Regions from separate parts of the Flavobacterium sp. RSSA_27 genome, predicted to be linked through region 2. Evidence: riboswitches for the same ligand, from Rfam matches in the RefSeq annotation. Region 2 holds a riboswitch; each other region holds the start of a gene.
The links. Region 2 has a riboswitch for S-adenosylmethionine ahead of ACSVH5_RS02340 (hypothetical protein). Riboswitches for the same ligand answer to the same signal wherever they lie in the genome.
Positions count from the first base shown of each region.

Region 1: linked by a shared signal. The riboswitch ahead of ACSVH5_RS05175 (homocysteine S-methyltransferase family protein) and the one ahead of ACSVH5_RS02340 (hypothetical protein) in region 2 are both predicted to bind S-adenosylmethionine.
Region 3: linked by a shared signal. The riboswitch ahead of ACSVH5_RS05260 (alpha/beta fold hydrolase) and the one ahead of ACSVH5_RS02340 (hypothetical protein) in region 2 are both predicted to bind S-adenosylmethionine.

Region 1 is NZ_JBPTTN010000003.1:40,787-46,895, forward strand. It holds gene metH (methionine synthase) at 1-368, opposite strand, end outside; gene ACSVH5_RS05175 (homocysteine S-methyltransferase family protein) at 854-1,891, opposite strand; SAM riboswitch class I at 2,206-2,313, opposite strand; gene ACSVH5_RS05180 (NAD(P)/FAD-dependent oxidoreductase) at 2,487-3,539, opposite strand; gene ACSVH5_RS05185 (precorrin-2 dehydrogenase/sirohydrochlorin ferrochelatase family protein) at 3,735-4,316, opposite strand; gene cobA (uroporphyrinogen-III C-methyltransferase) at 4,364-5,194, opposite strand; gene ACSVH5_RS05195 (nitrite reductase) at 5,207-6,109, opposite strand, start outside.
Region 2 is NZ_JBPTTN010000001.1:519,294-525,402, forward strand. It holds gene ACSVH5_RS02325 (hypothetical protein) at 1-202, shown strand, start outside; gene ACSVH5_RS02330 (hypothetical protein) at 300-710, shown strand; gene ACSVH5_RS02335 (DUF3293 domain-containing protein) at 768-1,178, shown strand; SAM-I-IV-variant riboswitch at 1,494-1,612, shown strand; gene ACSVH5_RS02340 (hypothetical protein) at 1,673-2,461, shown strand; gene ACSVH5_RS02345 (hypothetical protein) at 2,559-3,047, shown strand; gene ACSVH5_RS02350 (hypothetical protein) at 3,368-3,760, shown strand; gene ACSVH5_RS02355 (N-formylglutamate amidohydrolase) at 3,760-4,509, shown strand; gene ACSVH5_RS02360 (hypothetical protein) at 4,595-5,047, shown strand; gene ACSVH5_RS02365 (hypothetical protein) at 5,050-5,352, shown strand; gene ACSVH5_RS02370 (tetratricopeptide repeat protein) at 5,630-6,109, shown strand, end outside.
Region 3 is NZ_JBPTTN010000003.1:57,330-63,438, reverse strand. It holds gene metK (methionine adenosyltransferase) at 1-1,249, opposite strand, end outside; gene ACSVH5_RS05265 (hypothetical protein) at 1,976-2,185, shown strand; SAM riboswitch class I at 2,318-2,423, shown strand; gene ACSVH5_RS05260 (alpha/beta fold hydrolase) at 2,500-3,477, shown strand; gene thrA (bifunctional aspartate kinase/homoserine dehydrogenase I) at 3,691-6,102, shown strand.

The DNA.
Region 1 (6,109 bases), on a different contig from region 2:
TTCACGACACATTTCCCTTGCACCACTTTCAAACCCGCCTCAATGATTTCCCATTTCGAGCTGTCAATCATAATCGGCACACGCGAAATATCCGGTTCGGCTGCAATCAAATTCAGGAATTTGGTCATAGCATATTCGCCATCCAACATTCCTTCGTCCATATTGACATCGATAATCTGTGCGCCACCTTCTACTTGTTGGCGCGCAATATCCAATGCCTCATCGTATTTCTCTTCCTTTATCAATCGAAGAAATTTTCGCGAACCCGTCACATTGGTTCGTTCCCCTACATTTACAAATACGCTATCGGGCGTGATGATTAGGGGTTCCAATCCTGATAATACTAGGTTTCTTCTTTTTTCTGCCATTTCTTTATTTTGAGTTACTCAGTGGCTAAGTGGCTTAGACACTAAGTGATTTTCTATTCTATCATTTATATCCAGCTCGTGCTTCAAAACGAAACTGGGTTTTCTTTTTTTATTTTGGGCGTGTTCGCCGCGGCGAACGGGCTATCCGTTCCCGCTTTTTTTCTTGATAAAAAAATCAAGAAAAAAGAGCTCCACTACTATCCCTCACGCGGGCATTGTGCAATACAACACCTTTTTGTTTCAATGAAACGGTTCCGTTTTTATACTTCACAACGGAATGAATTTTCCTCTTACATCCAACGGATTAAAATCCGTTGCTACAAAATGATTCGTTCCTATGGAACTTATGCTGCTAGCGCGAGCGTCCCGCTCGTGCTTCTTCTTTCTTAAAATATTTTTCCTGCCTGTAGTATATGCACGAGCGTGACGCTCGCGCTAGCTGGAGATTCCTCCTCCGTCGGAATGACAAAAACAGGAACAATATTTTACATCACCGCAGTCGAAACCCTCGGCTTATACTCCTTAGCGATATCGGCAATTAATTTGATATGCTCTGGGGTGGTGCCGCAGCAGCCTCCTATGATGTTGATTAAATTATCTTCTAAATAAGAACGAATTTGCGCTTGCATTTCCTCAGGCGTTTCGTCGTATTCTCCAAAGGCATTCGGTAATCCTGCATTAGGATGCGCCGAGATATTGAAGGAGGTGTTATGCGACAAAGTTTGCAAATACGGTTTGAGCAAGTCGGCACCCAAAGCGCAATTGAATCCCACACTCAACAACGGAATGTGCGAAACCGAAATCAAGAAAGCCTCAACGGTTTGTCCAGAAAGAGTTCTTCCAGATGCATCGGTGATGGTTCCAGAAACCATAATAGGCACATCGATATTACGTTCTTCTTTGACTTCTTCGATGGCAAAAAGTGCGGCTTTGGCATTCAGCGTATCGAAAATGGTTTCTACCAAAAGAATATCACAACCACCGTCCAACAAGGCTTCGACTTGTTGTTTGTAAGCGATACGTAAATCATCAAAAGTTACGGCACGGTATCCTGGGTCATTCACATCGGGTGACATACTTGCGGTTCTGTTCGTGGGTCCAATAGAACCGGCTACAAAACGCGGTTGGTCCGGATTTTTGGCGGTGAATTCATCTGCTACTTCACGGGCTAGTTTAGCGGATTCGTAGTTGAGTTCGTATACCAAATCCTCCAAATGATAATCTGCCATTCCGATGGTGGTTCCTGAGAAAGTGTTGGTTTCTACGATATCGGCTCCTGCCTCAAAATAGGCGGCGTGCACGGCTTTGATGGCCTGTGGTTGCGTGAGGGACAATAAATCATTGTTCCCTTTTAACGGATGCGGAAAATCTTTGAATCGTTCGCCACGAAAATCTTCTTCGGAGAAATTGTAGCGTTGCAACATTGTTCCCATCGCTCCATCGAGTACGAGAATTCTTTTTTTAAGAGCCCCCCAAACCCCCGAAGGGGGAGTTTCTACTGCTATTTTTGAATCTTTTGACATAATTTCATTTTCTGCTAAGGCACTAGAGCACAAAGCTTTTTTTATTTATATTTTCTGTTACTCCTAATGTTTGAGGGAATACATTGCTTTTTTTGTTTCTAAATAAGCCTATTGCCAACTCCTTAGCCCCGATTGCAGCGGCATCCTTTTTTTATTTTACCCTGTCAGGGTTTTGAACCCTGACAGGGTAAAATAAAAAAAGATATAGCGGAAAGCGGGAACGTTGATGGCAAAAATGCGCCAATGATTCGCTCATTCAATTATTTAAAAATGTATCGGGAAAGGGGTTTGAAAAAATACGAGTCTGTATTTTGTTGTTATCTATCCGCGCTATGCTTGGTAGAATGTAGCACCTTCTTTAGAAAAGTAAAGGGTTGCTAAGGGTTCATCGGGTCTTTTCCCTCCGCCTTTCGTGATAACTTTCAATAAAAATAGGAACGGTGCAAAGTAACGACATAAGGCTAACAATTGCAAGTGTTTTTTTTAAAGATTCTGAGTAGCTAAGCGGCTAAGTTTCTATGCGAAAAAGGTTCTGAATTACTAAGCTTTTATTGAACTTAGCAACTCAGAACCTTGATGACTCAGCAACTTTTTTTTACACAATAGCTTTCACTACTGCTTTTGGCGCTTCTTTACGAGTACCGTCGAAGCCGTCTACACCTGAAACGGTGGTGTATTTCATCACATATTTTTTACCTGGATTGATAATTTGGTAAGCCGCTTGACACATTAACGTGGCTTCGTGGAATCCGCAAAGAATCAATTTTAATTTTCCTGGATAGGTGTTTACATCACCAATGGCGAAAATCCCAGGAATGTTGGTTTGATAATCTAAAGCATTGTTTACTTTGATGGCGTTTTTTTCGATTTCTAATCCCCAATCGCCGATAGGTCCTAATTTGGGTGTCAATCCGAAAAGTGGAATAAAATAATCGCACTCAATTTTTCGGTGAGCCCCTTCGATGTCTACATCTACTGATTCTAAACGCTCTGCTCCATTCAATCCAACCACTTCTCCTGGCGTAATCATTTTGATTTTACCTTCGTTTTTCAGTTCCTGCACTTTCTCCACCGAATCTAATGCGCCGCGGAATTCGTTACGTCGGTGAATCAAGGTTACCTCTGATGCAACATTCGACAGGAAAATACTCCAGTCTAGAGCAGAATCTCCACCACCAGCAATCACCACTCTCTTGTCACGGAATTTTTCTGGATTCTTGATAAAGTATTTGATTCCCTTGTCTTCGTAAAACTCGATGTCTTCGATTAAAGGTTTTCTGGGTTCAAAACTTCCTAAGCCTCCTGCAATAGCAATAACTGGAGCGTGGAATTTTTTCCCTTTGTTAGAAGTTACAATGAAAGTACCATCTTCTTGTTTTTCGATGGTTTCTGCACGCTCACCCAAAGTAAAACCTGGCTCAAATTGCTTGATTTGTTCCATTAAATTATCTACCAAATCTCCAGCTAATACTTCTGGAAATCCTGGAATATCATAAATAGGTTTCTTAGGATACAATTCTGATAATTGTCCGCCTGGCTGTGGCAAGGCATCCAAAATATGACATTTTAATTTTAATAATCCCGCTTCGAAAACCGCAAAAAGCCCTGTGGGTCCTGCTCCTATTATTAATATATCTGTTTTAACCATTTTTTTTATTTATAATTACTACTTCTTGTTTTTACTCATTTTGTTCATACAGATCGCGACCTGTCCCTACGGTGTTCAAATAAACGATTAATTCATTTAATGATTCGTGATAATTATCACTTGGGTGTTTTTTTTATTATGTACGGACAGCGCATGGACAGTGTACGGACAGGTCGCGACCTGTCCCTACGTGTATTATTTATTATTTTTTAATGCCTCGGTGATTTCGTTCATACGTTGCACCTTTTCTTCAAAATTGCCTTTTAACGTCTTGCGATATTCATTCAGGTTTTCGACCATTGTATTCACATCTTCTGGAATTACCTCTTCAAAAAATTCGCGCAATCGCTTGGCGGTTGTTGGTGATTTCCCGTTCGTTGAAATGGCGATTTTCACATTGCCTTTGGTCACAATCCCACCCAAATAATAATCGCATAAATTGGGCGTATCGGCAATATTACAAAGCAAATAACGCTTTCTGGACAAATCATACACGCGCTTGTTTACCTTCAAGTCATCCGTGCAAGCTATTACTAAATTACGCTTTCGAAGCATCCAACGATTGAATTTTTTGGGCGTCAATTTTACTGAAGGATGTTTTTCAGCCAAAGCTTCCAACTCGGGAAGAAATCGCGGTGCGACCACTTCAACATTCGCATTTGGGCTCGATTTCAACATAAAAGACAACTTTTCTAAACCCACATTTCCGCCACCTACAATCAAAACATTGAATTGATGTAGTTTTAAAAACACGGGATATAATTCGTTTCTTTCCATTGTTTATTTTGTTGGGGTCAGGTTAAAACCTGAGGGTTTTTGTTTATTTAGGTCAGGTCGCGACCTGACCCTACGATGAATTCCTCGTAAAATCCTTTTAATTTATTGCTTTCTTTTACCACTTCGCCAATAACAATGATGGCTGGATTACTCAAATTATGCGTTGCTACAACAGCTTCTATCGTTTCAATAGTTCCTACTCCAATTCTTTCTTGTGGAGTTGTTCCGTTTTGAATGATGGCAATCGGTGTTTCTCCTTTGCCTTCATTTTGAAACAATGTTACAATTTGCGACAATTTACTCATTCCCATTAAAATCACCACCGTAGCAGTTGATTTTGCAGCTAGCTGAACATCATTTGATAATTTTCTTGCGGACGTTGTGCCAGTAATTACCCAAAAGCTTTCAGATACCCCACGTTTTGTCAACGAAATCCCTTGATAAGCTGGAACTGCAATTGATGATGAAATCCCTGGAACTACAAAGGTAGGAATTCCAAAGCTTTCAGCGTGCTCAATTTCTTCACTTCCACGTCCAAAAATAAATGGGTCACCTCCTTTTAATCGAACAACGTGACCGTAAGTCAAGGCATTATCAACAATTAGTTGATTGATTTGCTCCTGCGAATAAGCGTGACTTCCTTTGCGTTTGCCTACAAATATTTTTATTGAAGATTTTGGCGCAAACTCCATTAGCTCTTCGTTAGCCAAAGCATCATACAAAACGACATCCGCTTCGGCCAAAGCTTTTACTCCTTTGATGGTTAACAAATCTGGATCACCAGGACCTGCACCTACTAAGGTTACTTTTGGAGCCCCACTTCTCACTTCATTAATAGGGAAGGAGGAGGAACTATTAACTGTTATTTTATAGCTCATACGCTTCCGCTTTTATGCTTTTGATAAATCTAGTGCTCTGTATGTTTCAATCGTTTCAAAAAACGCAGTTGCTGTAGCAATGTATGCTTTGGCAAAAGTTTCAGAAGGTTCGTTTTCTCTGATTTGATAAACCAATTCTTTAAAAGAACTAGCTAATTGAATTTTATTCGTTTCCACAAAAACAGTGTCAAACAAATCGATGATTCCAGCGTGATGATTTGTTTTTTGGTTTTCGGCCAATAACAATGCTTTAGCTCCATTCACTAATCCTGCGTAAGCTAAGTAAATCGCATCCGACCATTTTTTATCGTTGTAAGCTTCTTGAGCAAAACCTAATTTTTCTTTCGCTTCGAACAACAAGGTTGCAACCAAATCGATTACTACACCCGCACATTCACCCACTCCAACTGCTTTTACATAGTTATCGGCGTTGCCCCAATCTACAAAATCAGCTTCGGTTAAATTGGTCACATCGGCTAAGGGTTTCAAAAATTCGTAGAAATATTTCTCGCCTTTAGCATCATAATACTTCAAGAAAGACTGTCCGTTGGCATTGGCTTCAAAATCATTCAAGATTAATCGTAGGGCTTCTGGACCACGACGACTTGGGATTTTGATTACTTTATCCGAAAAACGTCCTTGTCCGTTTCCTAAATTTCCTCCACCTAATAATACTTGTAAGGCTGGTGCCACCAGTTTACCCGCATTGATAGACATTCCTTGGAAACCAATTTCGGCCATATTGTGTTGGCCACAAGCGTTCATACAACCACTAATTTTAATTGTAATCTCGTTTGAATTGGCATAGTGTGGATATTCTGTCGCCAACACTCTTTCTAGTTCTACGGCAATTCCGGTACTACTCGCGATTCCCAAATTACAAGTATCCGTTCCTGGACAAGCAGTGATGTCAGC
Region 2 (6,109 bases):
TTGCCTTATCATTCTAGAGAAGAATAGAGCTACAGGCATTGGTAAGCAGGCATTGTTCCAATTTATGAAAGAAAAGGGTGCATCATTTTTTACTTTTTCTAAAAGAAATATAGCAATGTCAAAAATAGCAGCAGATGAATCAAAATTCACTAAAACAATTGACATGACTGGCAAACCGATTTATCACCTCAAAAATGAATGAAACACTAACTGCAAACCAACCTTGTGCTGTTTTAGCATACTGATTTGGAATACATCATCACATTCCAATGAATAACCAAACGAATAATAAACTATACATGGAAACATCCTTATCAAGACTAAAAACAATTTCTCTTTCATTGATTGAAAAAAATACAGCTAAAAATCATAGCACACAGTTGCACACAAAAAATATTGAAGTAGTACCAATTCAAAGTAACGCAAATAACATTCACTTATATGAGGTGATGCCGCAAGTAGATAACCCTGTTTTAGTTCACATCAATAACAACCAACTCACCAGTTTTCTAGACTGTACTGGGGTAACACCCTATGAAATGTGGTACTTTGACCAAAACCTCCAATTTACCGGAAAAGCGTACAGTATAAACCAAAACAACGGAAGGTTCCAAATTCAAACCCAAGCCAAATGGGTACTTCTAATTAATTTAAACACAACTCTTTTCAACGAATTGGACTCTTTCCATGGGATTGCAATACACATTTAACTATAAGTTTTAAATTGAAACATCAAACAAGTAAAACCTTACCTCAACACCAAAAATATGACCCCACAAGAACTCCATCAAGCCTATACGGAAACCAATTTTAAAGTATTTGTAAGTGATACCAAAACAATTGTAGTAAACATTGACAAGGAATCCACTGAACTTGAAAAAGAATACCCTGAACTAACAACTTGGGCATTTATAACGGCTTGGAATCCTTCCCCTAAAATTTTAGAGGAGCAGGAAAATAACAAAAGAAACGAAGATTTAATAGAAGAAGTAAAAAAATTAAACTTATACTATACCCCGGGTGTTGGGAGTTCTGCAGATGAAAAATGGTCTGAAGAAAGCATATTGATACACAATATTTCTTTTGAAAACGCAAACAACTTGTCCAAAAAATTTGGGCAACTCGCTTTTGTTTTTGGATTTAAAAATCAAAAAGCAACCTTAGTTTACACCAAATAAACACTATCCCAAGAGTGTGTAAGTTGAAAAGCCATGGCTTCGTTTTTGATATTCGGAGCCTTTTTTCAAATTTGAGGGTAAATTTTTAAAACCACTCCCAAATTTCGAATTGGCATTGACCATTTTTGGTTGCTCCCATAAAGCCAATTATACCGATTTAAGAACCACTTCATCTATTGGTATAGACATTTTAATTTTTGGTGTTTTCACTATTCACTAATTACTATTCACTATTCACTATTCATTAGTTAAAAACTCTTTTTAAAATTTTTCATGTGATTTAGTTGCACAATAAAAAAATAATTTACAATATTTGCCAAGCATCAAGAAGGAAACTTGTTTCCTGCCAACCGATCTACTCACGACACGGTGGTTTTTAATCTGAACTTGTTCAGATTCAGATGCGGAACAGTCGTTCAAATGTGTTGAGAAACCACAATTCTTTCCGGCATTGAATCGACATAACAAATTGTTTAATTTTTAATTGTTATGTGATGCAAACAAAATTCATCAAATGGGTTAACAACACCCAAGAACTCTGCTCAAAAGCGGAGAGTACACATGTGTATGCGCATGAAATCCATGAAAAAACCGTTCAAGTCAGTCAATTCTGTACCGGTAAAACTACCCCAATCTTGCTCGAAATACAACACGAGCACCTCGTTACGTTATTAGACCTAACAGGCGTGGTACCTTACGAAATTTGGTACTTTGACCAAAACAAACAGTTTACAGGCAAAGCTTTTAGTACCCACACTGGTAGTGGTTCTTTTAGAGTAGAAACCCAAGCACGCTTTGTTTTTTTGGTGCATTTAGAAAAAAAATCTCGTAGTTGTCAAAGTAAATTCAACTATTTTGAATGGGAAAAGGATGATGTATTCGGAAGTAAAAATTTCCCACCCTACTTTGGCAAATTCCCTTATTTGATCATCAAGCAACGTATGCCTAGTTTTTATACACAATTACCATTGCTTTTACTCAAAGAAGGAGTTGACAAGCCAGAAAACTACCCTGGGGCTGTTATTCACATCAATGAGGAGATCGAGGCCAATGAGGATAAAAAAATAAAAGCGTTACTTCATGCAACCCAACAAATCTTTGAAAAAACGAAAAAAGAGTCTCCTAAACGAATGTGTTTGGTGATCAACGAAGACCTTTGTTATTATTTTGAACCCGACAAAGAAGAATCTTCTGTAAACGAAAGCATCCCTTCTGGAGGTAACCTATTGTCTCCCGATGGAAAATTAATCGCCATGAATGTCGCCCATTTTATGGCCAACTAAACTTTTACTCCTTTTGTTTTCCTTTAACAGCTTTACTTCTTTGAAGTAAAAGCTGTTGTAAGGAACAAAGGGAACTAACTTTTTAATTCCTACATTTATGATAAAATATCAAGATCAAGAATTTTTAAAAATTGCAGCCTACACCCTACTCTTTAATGTCAATAGCATCAATCAAAAGTTGGGTTCCTTAGTTAAATTAGATCATGAATTAAATTTCGGAGGGGTAACTAATGGAAAACTCTATGGAGTTGGTTTCATGGCCTATACCGATGAGGTAGAGAGTAAACTGTATGACTTCATTACCCAATACAATTTCATCGAAGAAGAAGACTATATTTTCATGGAATCTGGTATGTTCTTCGGTATAAAGCACGAAATTGATGCTTTGGCTTACAAAGAGCAACCCGTCACCCTTGAAATTCCATGGATTTCGAGCATCCTAACTCCCAATGGCACTTATGTTTGGGCCGTAGCCCCCAATATATCTCTAACAGAAAAACAACAACAAAACCAACGCATCCAAAGCTTAGCCAGATCCCACCCAAACCTCGAACAATTTGAAAAAACAACATCCTTATCATTTTAGCCAACCTTTAGTACATTATCATGAAGTCAAATGTTTTTATGCTTTGATTCATATTTTAAAATTCAAAAAATATGGTGTGCAAAAAAAAATTCTTTCTCGCATTGATGCTCCCTTCTTGAAATCGAAGATGCAACGACTTCTAGGAAACATAAAATTTGGAGTTAAAGGGGCTGTGGTGTTTTGATTTTTTTGAGAATATTATTATTTCAAACACAATAAAACATCCCTTAACTCAATTATATAGTACTATTAGGACACAAAACAAAAAACAAAAAACAAAAAACAAAAAACAAAAACCGAAAACTGCAACCATAAAAAAAATGAACTCAAACACCTGTCCAACCTTTACCGCACAAGCCACTTTCGGACTAAACCGTGGCTATACGAATAGCATTATTTCTTTAACCGAATTCAAAGCAGCACTAACAAAAACACAGCAAGCCATTCACTCAGCATATAGTATCGCTATAAGCGCAAAAATTACCCCGTGTGAAATTGTCTTTCTTGGTCAAGAAGAGCCTTCGGTTACCATTGAAATCATTCAATACCCCAAATTTCAATATGAAGTACAAACATTAAAAACTGCCTTTATTGCCCTGACAGAAAAAATGATGCTCGAATTAGAGCAAAACCGTGTGGTAATTGTATTTCCTGATACTACGGTAATGCTAGAACAAAACGAAGCTATTGATCCTAAAATCAGAATGGAATAATGAGAAAATTAATCTTGCATATCCCTCACGCTTCTACACACCTACCATCAAAAGAAGGCTATGTTGTTGACAATAGTATTTTAGAAAATGAAATACTCAAATTAACCGATTGGTACACCGATGACTTATTCAGTAACAGTCAAGACGATGATTGTATCGCTCCATTTAGTCGCATCTTTTGCGACGTAGAACGATTCAGCAATGATGCCGAGGAAGTGATGGCTCAATTTGGAATGGGAATGATTTATGAAAAAACAGACAATGGTACAACGATGCGGGTAGTAACAGAAGAATTACGCAACAAAATACTTCAAGATTATTACACCCCACACCACCAAAAATTGATCTCATTAGTCCATCAAGAAATAAATCGTAACCAAAAAGCGGTAATCGTAGATTGTCATTCCTTCCCAAACCTACCCAATCAAAGAGCTTTGGACCGAACTGATTTTCGTCCAGACTTCAACATAGGTTTTGACCCATTTCATTGTAATCAAAATCTTGTAAACGAAGCTCAATCGTTCTTGCAAGCAAAAGGGTATACTGTCGGAATAAATCGTCCCTATAGTGGTAGTCTAGTCCCAGAGCCATGGTATTTAAAAGACAAAAGTGTGCAATCCATTATGTTAGAAGTCAATCGAAAACTCTACCTTGAGGAAAACAAGCAACATAAATCATCTTCCTATGAAAAAACCAAAAACACAATCCAAGAATTCCTAAATACCCTCAGAAATTCAAAAAGTATTTAAGAAAAAATCATTTCAAATACCAACTACTAAAACCGACAACTGACAACTGACAACTGACAACCGATAACCGAAAACAATATAAAAAATGAGCACTACCATTATTTCCCTAAAACAAGAACCCTTTTCTATTGAAAAAACCCAACAATTCATTAAAGACTTAGACGAAGCTTGTCAAACCTTTAATAGCGAAGCCTTTGTTCTATTGTTCCAAAAATACGAGTGGCAGGAACGGGAAGACTATCAGGAGGTATTGTCTTTAATTGTAAGTCAATTCAAAAAATGGAATAGTGCCCCTGATGGCATTACCATTTTTGAGAGGGGACCTTTTGAAGCACAATGCCTATTTTGCTATATAGGCAAACAAGTATCGGGTTATTATTGGAAATTTCATATCAACGAATTGGATCCACCATTTGACAAAACCGTTTTTACTGCAAAAATGGCCTTCAATTTCGAATACGAGAACGGACAATTGTTGGAATTTGGGGTATGCAATAAATTTATTGATCCTACCAAATTGGAAGCTTTAGAAGAATAATCATGAAAACAAAACAAAGCTTAGTATTACTGCTCGCTATCATGGGATTGATGATCCATTGCAAGCGTCACAAATCAGAAAACAAGACAAAACATGTAAGAGAAAAAATCAATGCTAATGCAAAATCAAAGGCTTCCGAAGCCCTAGATTTTTGCCGTGCTAATAACATGAATACGGATTTTTGTATTTTAATTGATATGAGTGTCCATTCGGGATTAAAGCGGATGATGCTTTGGAATTTTAATAAAGAAAAAGTAGAAGCATCATTTTTGGTCAGTCATGGTTGTGGTGATGCTTTTTTATAATGAGTTACTAAAGTGCAATTTGTTTATTAATGTTTTTATTATTTCAGGAAATCATATCAAGTAGTTATGAGAACTAACCAATTTGCTTTTGATACAATTAGGATTTTCAAAATAATGAACCTCCAATCAAATTTTTTGAGCAAAAAATACAACAATTTAATTATCAAATATTTAACACAAATCCATGATAAAAATCATGATAATACTTCAGAATCTCATATAATTTTACAATTCTTTACAAGTTAAAGCAATTTGAATTATAATAAAAACGTTTATAATGAAAAAAACATTTTTTACATGTATCGTATTTTTCACAATACTAATGTGTAAAGCTCAAAGCTATAATTTCGAACAGGGAATAAAGGCTATAAAAGAAAATGATCTTGAAAAAGCCCTTGAATATTTAGGAAGAGAAATTAATGACAACCCTAATGATCCTTTAGCATTATACTATAGATCGCTTACCTACAAATTTCTTAATCAAAATTCATTTGCTTTAAGAGATATTAATAAGTCTATTAAATATATAAAACCAAAAGATAAAAATTTATTAGCTATAGCACATAAATTAAGAGGTGATATTTATTACAAAATTGATAATCATGAAAAGACGTTTGAAGATTATGAATTTGCGCTTAAGTTAACGCCTACAGATCCTGAAATTTATATCGATCGTGCACAATTCTATTACGAATTAAATCAATATTCAAAAGCGGAGATAGATTACAAACAAGCATTGAAAATTGATGAATCATTA
Region 3 (6,109 bases), on a different contig from region 2:
ACAATCCAAAAGCAGCTTTTACTTGATCTACAAAATCTAATTTTTCCCAAGTAAACAATTCCACTTCAACAGTTTTAGTTAAACCGCCTGGAGCAGCAAAGGTTTTGGTTACGGTTTCTGGAGTACGCCCCATGTGTCCGTAAGCCGCAGTTTCGCTATAAATAGGGTTTCTTAATTTCAAACGTTGTTCGATGAAGTATGGACGCATATCGAAAATTTCTTCTACTTTTTTAGCGATTTCACCATTTGTCAAATTCACTTTTGAAGTTCCGTAGGTTTCGATGAAAATCCCCATTGGTTTAGCTACACCAATCGCGTAAGAAACTTGTACTAAAATTTCATCAGCTACACCAGCAGCTACTAAGTTTTTAGCAATATGGCGCGTAGCATAAGCTGCACTACGGTCTACTTTACTTGGGTCTTTTCCTGAGAATGCACCACCACCGTGAGCGCCTTTTCCACCGTAAGTGTCTACAATGATTTTTCTTCCAGTTAAACCAGTATCACCGTGAGGTCCTCCAATAACGAATTTCCCAGTTGGGTTGATGTGGTATTGGATTTTATCATTGAACAAATGAGCGTGTTCTGGATTTTTAGCGATAATTCTAGGAATCAAAATGGCAACAATGTCTTTTTTGATTTTAGCTAACATAGCTGCTTCATCATCAAAATCATCATGTTGTGTAGAGATCACAATCGCATCGATACGTGTTGGTTTATTATCATCGCTGTATTCTAAAGTTACTTGAGATTTAGCATCAGGACGCAAATACGTGATTTCGTTGTTTTCACGTCTCAAAATCGCTAATTCTTGTAACAATTTGTGCGATAAATCTAGTGCCAAAGGCATGTAGTTTTCGGTTTCGTTGGTAGCGTAACCAAACATCATTCCTTGGTCCCCAGCTCCTTGCTCTTCCTTACTCGCTCTGTCAACGCCTTGATTAATATCAGCTGATTGTTCGTGAATAGCAGAAAGAATACCACAAGAATTGGCTTCAAACATGTATTCGCTTTTGGTGTATCCAATTTTTTTGATTACATCACGAGCAATTTGTTGTACATCTAGGTACGTATTTGATTTTACTTCACCAGCCAAAATTACTTGACCTGTAGTTACTAAAGTTTCACATGCTACTTTGGAGTCTGCATCAAAAGCTAAAAAGTTATCAATTAATGCGTCTGAAATTTGATCAGCAACTTTGTCTGGATGTCCTTCACTTACAGACTCTGACGTAAATAAATAAGCCATAATAAATAGTATTTTAAAATTAAGCGAGGAAAGAGAAATTGCTGTAAAAAACTAAAGGGAAGTGTTCCTGCTTTAGCATTTTTTTATATCGAAGTTTGTTTTCGATATTCACAATGAAATATTTCATTATGAAGAGGTTGCAATCAGTTCAAATTTTTCCTCTGTATTCGGGCGCAAAGGTATGAAACCATTTTTAATTTCAAATTAATCTTAACTTTTTTTTGGAATTATGTTAGGATAATCCGCTTATTATCGCGAATTTGTTATTTTTTGACTAAACATTTCTTAAATGCTTGCTAATTGTTTGTTTTTTTGGAATTTAGTTTGCACATTTGTGAAAACAAAACAGAAAAAAATGAATATAGTCTCTTGTAAGTTGATGAAAGCCATTCAGGTTACTACCTGAGGGATGCCTATTGCATGTATTTAAACTCACTCAAAATATAGCAAAAGCCTCCCGCTAAAAAACGGGAGGCTTTTTTATTTACAACAAAAGAAAACAATACAAAAAATTTGAATCTAATGATAAAAATCAATCAATCTCAGTCCAAATCTTTACATGTCAAGTCTAGTAAGAATGCCAAGGCAATGGTTATGGGTATGTGTATGATTGAGATGTGCTGATTCCGAAAGTAAGTTTATAAATAACTTTTTAAACCCTTTTGGATCTATTTCTAAAAGGGTTTTTTGTTACCAATTCGATAAAAATTATTAAAAACAATCACCATGAAAAAAAATAAAACCTTCCGCGCTTTAGTTTCTTTCTTTAGTAGAAAAAACATCAAAAATAAATTAGAAAAAGTAGATCAAACGGTTCATGAATTGATTCATCCGCGTTTTATTATGGATAAATCTTCAGAGACTACCAATAAAAGTACTAAGAAATCAATGTTGTTTCATTTGTATTCTAATGAAAACGATACACTTTTCATTTAAAGAATATCCTTTGCAAAGAACTAACAATAACCAAGTCTGCAATAGATTTGTGACTTGGTTGTTGTATTAAAAATTTGTGTGTTAAAAAAATAAATAGTTACTTTGCGGCTTTAAGTTCACAAACGTATTGAAATGTTATAAAGAAAGGCGGAGGGATTAGACCCAATGAAGCCTTAGCAACCCTTCGGAAATCGAAGAAGGTGCTACATTCTATTCGCCTCGGCGGAAAAGATAACGCAACAAATACCTCTAGTCTCCACTAGTTTTTCTTTCTAATATTCCAAATACAAATCAACAACATCAAAGATTTGAGATTGGAAAATAAACCCAACATTCTTACCCTTACAAATTTTACCACCGAAAGTGGTGCTTTTTATGCTACCCTAAACTTAAGTTATCAAGTTTTTGGACCTACTTTGCACACCGCTCCAATTGTGGTAGTAAATCACGCGTTGACAGGAAACTCACAAGTGATTGGCGCAACAGGTTGGTGGAACGATTTAATTGGACCTGCAAAAACTATCGATACTCAAAAATATACCATTCTCGCTTTTAATGTACCTGGCAATGGTTTTGATGGTAGTGTAATTGACTCCTATTTGGATTTTACCGCTCGCGATGTGGCGCAGCTTTTTAATTTAGGTTTGGAACAACTCGAGATTAAAAGTGTTTATGCTATTATTGGAGGCTCTGTTGGTGGAGGAATTGCTTGGGAAATGGTTGCTTTATCGCCACAACTCGCACAGCATTTAATTCCAATTGCAACGGACTGGAAGGCGACCGATTGGTTGATGGCCAATTGCTATTTGCAAGAACAAATTCTGAATCACTCTTCTCGCCCGATTGAAGATGCGCGAATACACGCTATGTTGTGTTACCGTACTCCAGAATCGTTTGAAGTTAAATTTAATCGAACAGTTAATGACAAATTGGGTGTTTTTAATATCGAAAGTTGGTTGGCACATCACGGAGAGAAATTGCAACAACGGTTTCAATTGGCTTCATATAAATTGATGAATCAGTTGTTGAAAACCATTGATATCACTCGTGGGAGAGGTTCTTTTGAAAGTGTGGTAGCACACATAACGGCCAATATTCATATTATAGGAATTAATACTGATTTGTTTTTTACCCCAACGGAAAACCGAAAAACATATTTAGAATTACAACAATTACAGCACCAAGTTTCGTATCAAGAAATTGAATCGATTCACGGACACGATGCTTTTTTAATAGAATTTCAACAGTTGAATCGTTTGCTTGCAACGGTTTTTGAATCGTTGAAGAAATGAGATTCCACTAAAAGTTCTTGTGGAATTTTGCGTGAGGGATAGCAGCTGGCTACCGAAGTAGCGCGTATAGCCCGACCCTGTTACAAAAAGGGGCTTTGTAAACGGCGCTGTAAATAAGCCCCTTTTTGTAACAGGGTCACGCCCTAATTAATGAGGGGAAACAGAAAAATAAAGTAAATAAAAGGAGTTGAATGACTCGTAAAATAGAATAAAATGAAGATAGTAAAATTCGGAGGAAAATCATTGGCCAATGGAGAAGGACTTCAAAAAGTTTTGGCAATCCTTACTGATAAAGTGTTGAAGGGAGAAGAATTTGCCGTTGTAGTTTCGGCAAGAGGCAATGCTACAGATGAATTGGAAGATTTGTTAGCGATTGCGTCTAAGAATGAAAATTACAAACCTTTGTTCGAGAAGTTTAAGGCCTATCAACAAGCGGATTATCCAACGGTGGATTTGTCAGAGGAATTTACCGTGCTCGAAAAATTGTTTGAAGGGGTAAGTTTGATTGGCGATTATAGCGAAAAAATCAAAGACCAAGTGTTGTCGCAAGGCGAATTACTGTCGGCCAAATTAATCACAGCTATTTTGAAGCAAAAAGGAATCAACGCCAATTTTGCTGACGCTAGAGAATTGATAAAAACCGATGGAAAATTTGGTGATGCGCAGCCTATTGACTCAGTTTCTAAGAAAAATGTGGTACAGTTTTTTAAACAACACAGCGATAAAGTCAATATAATTACAGGTTTTATTGGTTCTAATAACAAAAACGAGGCGACGACTTTGGGTAGAAACGGAAGTAACTACACAGCATCGCTATTTGCCAATTATTTGAATGCATCCGAATTGCAGAATTTTACGCACGTGGACGGAATTTATACCGCCAATCCCGAATTGGTTGAAGATGCTAAAAAAATAGACTTTCTATCGTTTAACGAAGCCAATGAGCTAGCCAATTTTGGTGCTACTATTTTGCACGCCAAAACCATTATTCCGCTTTTGGAAAAAAATATTCCGTTACGAATTTTAAATACGTTCAATCACGAAAACAAAGGAACTTTAATTACTTCGAATGCTGGAAAAGAAGGGATTAAAACGCTTTCGGTATTGGAGAATGTGGCGTTGGTGAATTTAGAAGGTCGTGGTTTGCTTGGAAAAACAGGTGTCGATGCGCGTATTTTTAAAGTGATGGGCGACAATGACATTAGTGTAAGTATAATTTCGCAAGGGTCTTCTGAGCGAGGCATTGGCTTGGTGGTGGCCGCAGACAAAGCCAGTAAAGCGATGATAGAATTGGAGAAAGAGTTCGAAAATGACTTTTATTCTAAAGATGTCAATAAGATTTCGGTTACCGACAATGTTGCTGTGATTTCGATTATCGGACAGGATTTGAGTACGTTTCACAAACCTTATACGGCTTTAATCAAAAACAAGATTGTTCCGATTTTGTTCAACAACACCGTGACGGGGAAAAACGTGAGTTTGGTGGTGCATAAGTCTGAATTGAACCGTGCCTTGAATGTTATCCACGGAGAAATTTTTGGTGTTTCGAAGAAAATTAATATCGCGATTTTCGGACACGGATTGGTAGGTGGAACCTTGATTAACCAAATTTTGGAATCGGCAGCTACCATTGAAAAACGTAAGGACATCCGATTGAATGTTTTTGCGATAGCCAATTCTAAAAATGTCTTGTTGAACAAAAATGGGGTGTCACCGAATTGGAGAAATGAGATTCAAACACACGGACATTCTTATACTATAGATGAGATTATCGCCTACGCGAAGGAGCATCATTTAGAGAATTTAATTGCTATCGATAATACGGCTAGTGCTGCTTTTGTTGAAAATTATATTCCATTGGTTGAAAGTAGTTTCGACTTGATTTCTTCGAATAAAGTGGCCAATACGTTGAGCTATAGTTTTTATAAAAAATTGAGAAAGGTTTTGGATGAGAATCAAAAAAGTTATTTGTACGAAACAAATGTGGGCGCAGGTTTGCCTTTGATTGATACCATCAAATTGTTGCATTTGTCAGGTGAAAACATCACTAAAATCAAAGGAGTGTTTTCAGGTACATTAAGTTATTTGTTCAATAATTTCTCGGCCAAAGACGTTCCTTTTAGTGAAATTTTGAAAGAAGCTATCGACAACGGTTATACCGAACCCGACCCAAGAGAAGATTTGTGTGGTAATGATGTAGGTAGAAAACTATTGATTTTGGCCAGAGAATTGGATTTGCAAAACGAATTTGATGAGATTGCTATTCAAAATTTAATTCCAGAGCATTTGCGTGAAGGCGATGTATCGACTTTCTTGAATAAACTAAAAGAGTTCGACCCTATTTATGCCAAAATAAAAGCAGAACAGCAACCCAACCACGTTTTGCGCTACATTGGAGAACTGTCTGGCGATTTGCAAAACGACAAAGGAAATCTAGAAGTAAAATTAGTTTCCGTACCTTCGGATACTGCTTTGGGAGGTTTGAAAGGTTCGGATTCGTTCTTCGAAATTTACACCGAATCCTACGGCGACCGACCTATTGTGATTCAAGGAGCAGGAGCAGGTTCGGCAGTAACGGCGAGAGGTGTGTTTGGAGATATTTTGAGGTTGTCGGATAAAGGATAAAATTAGT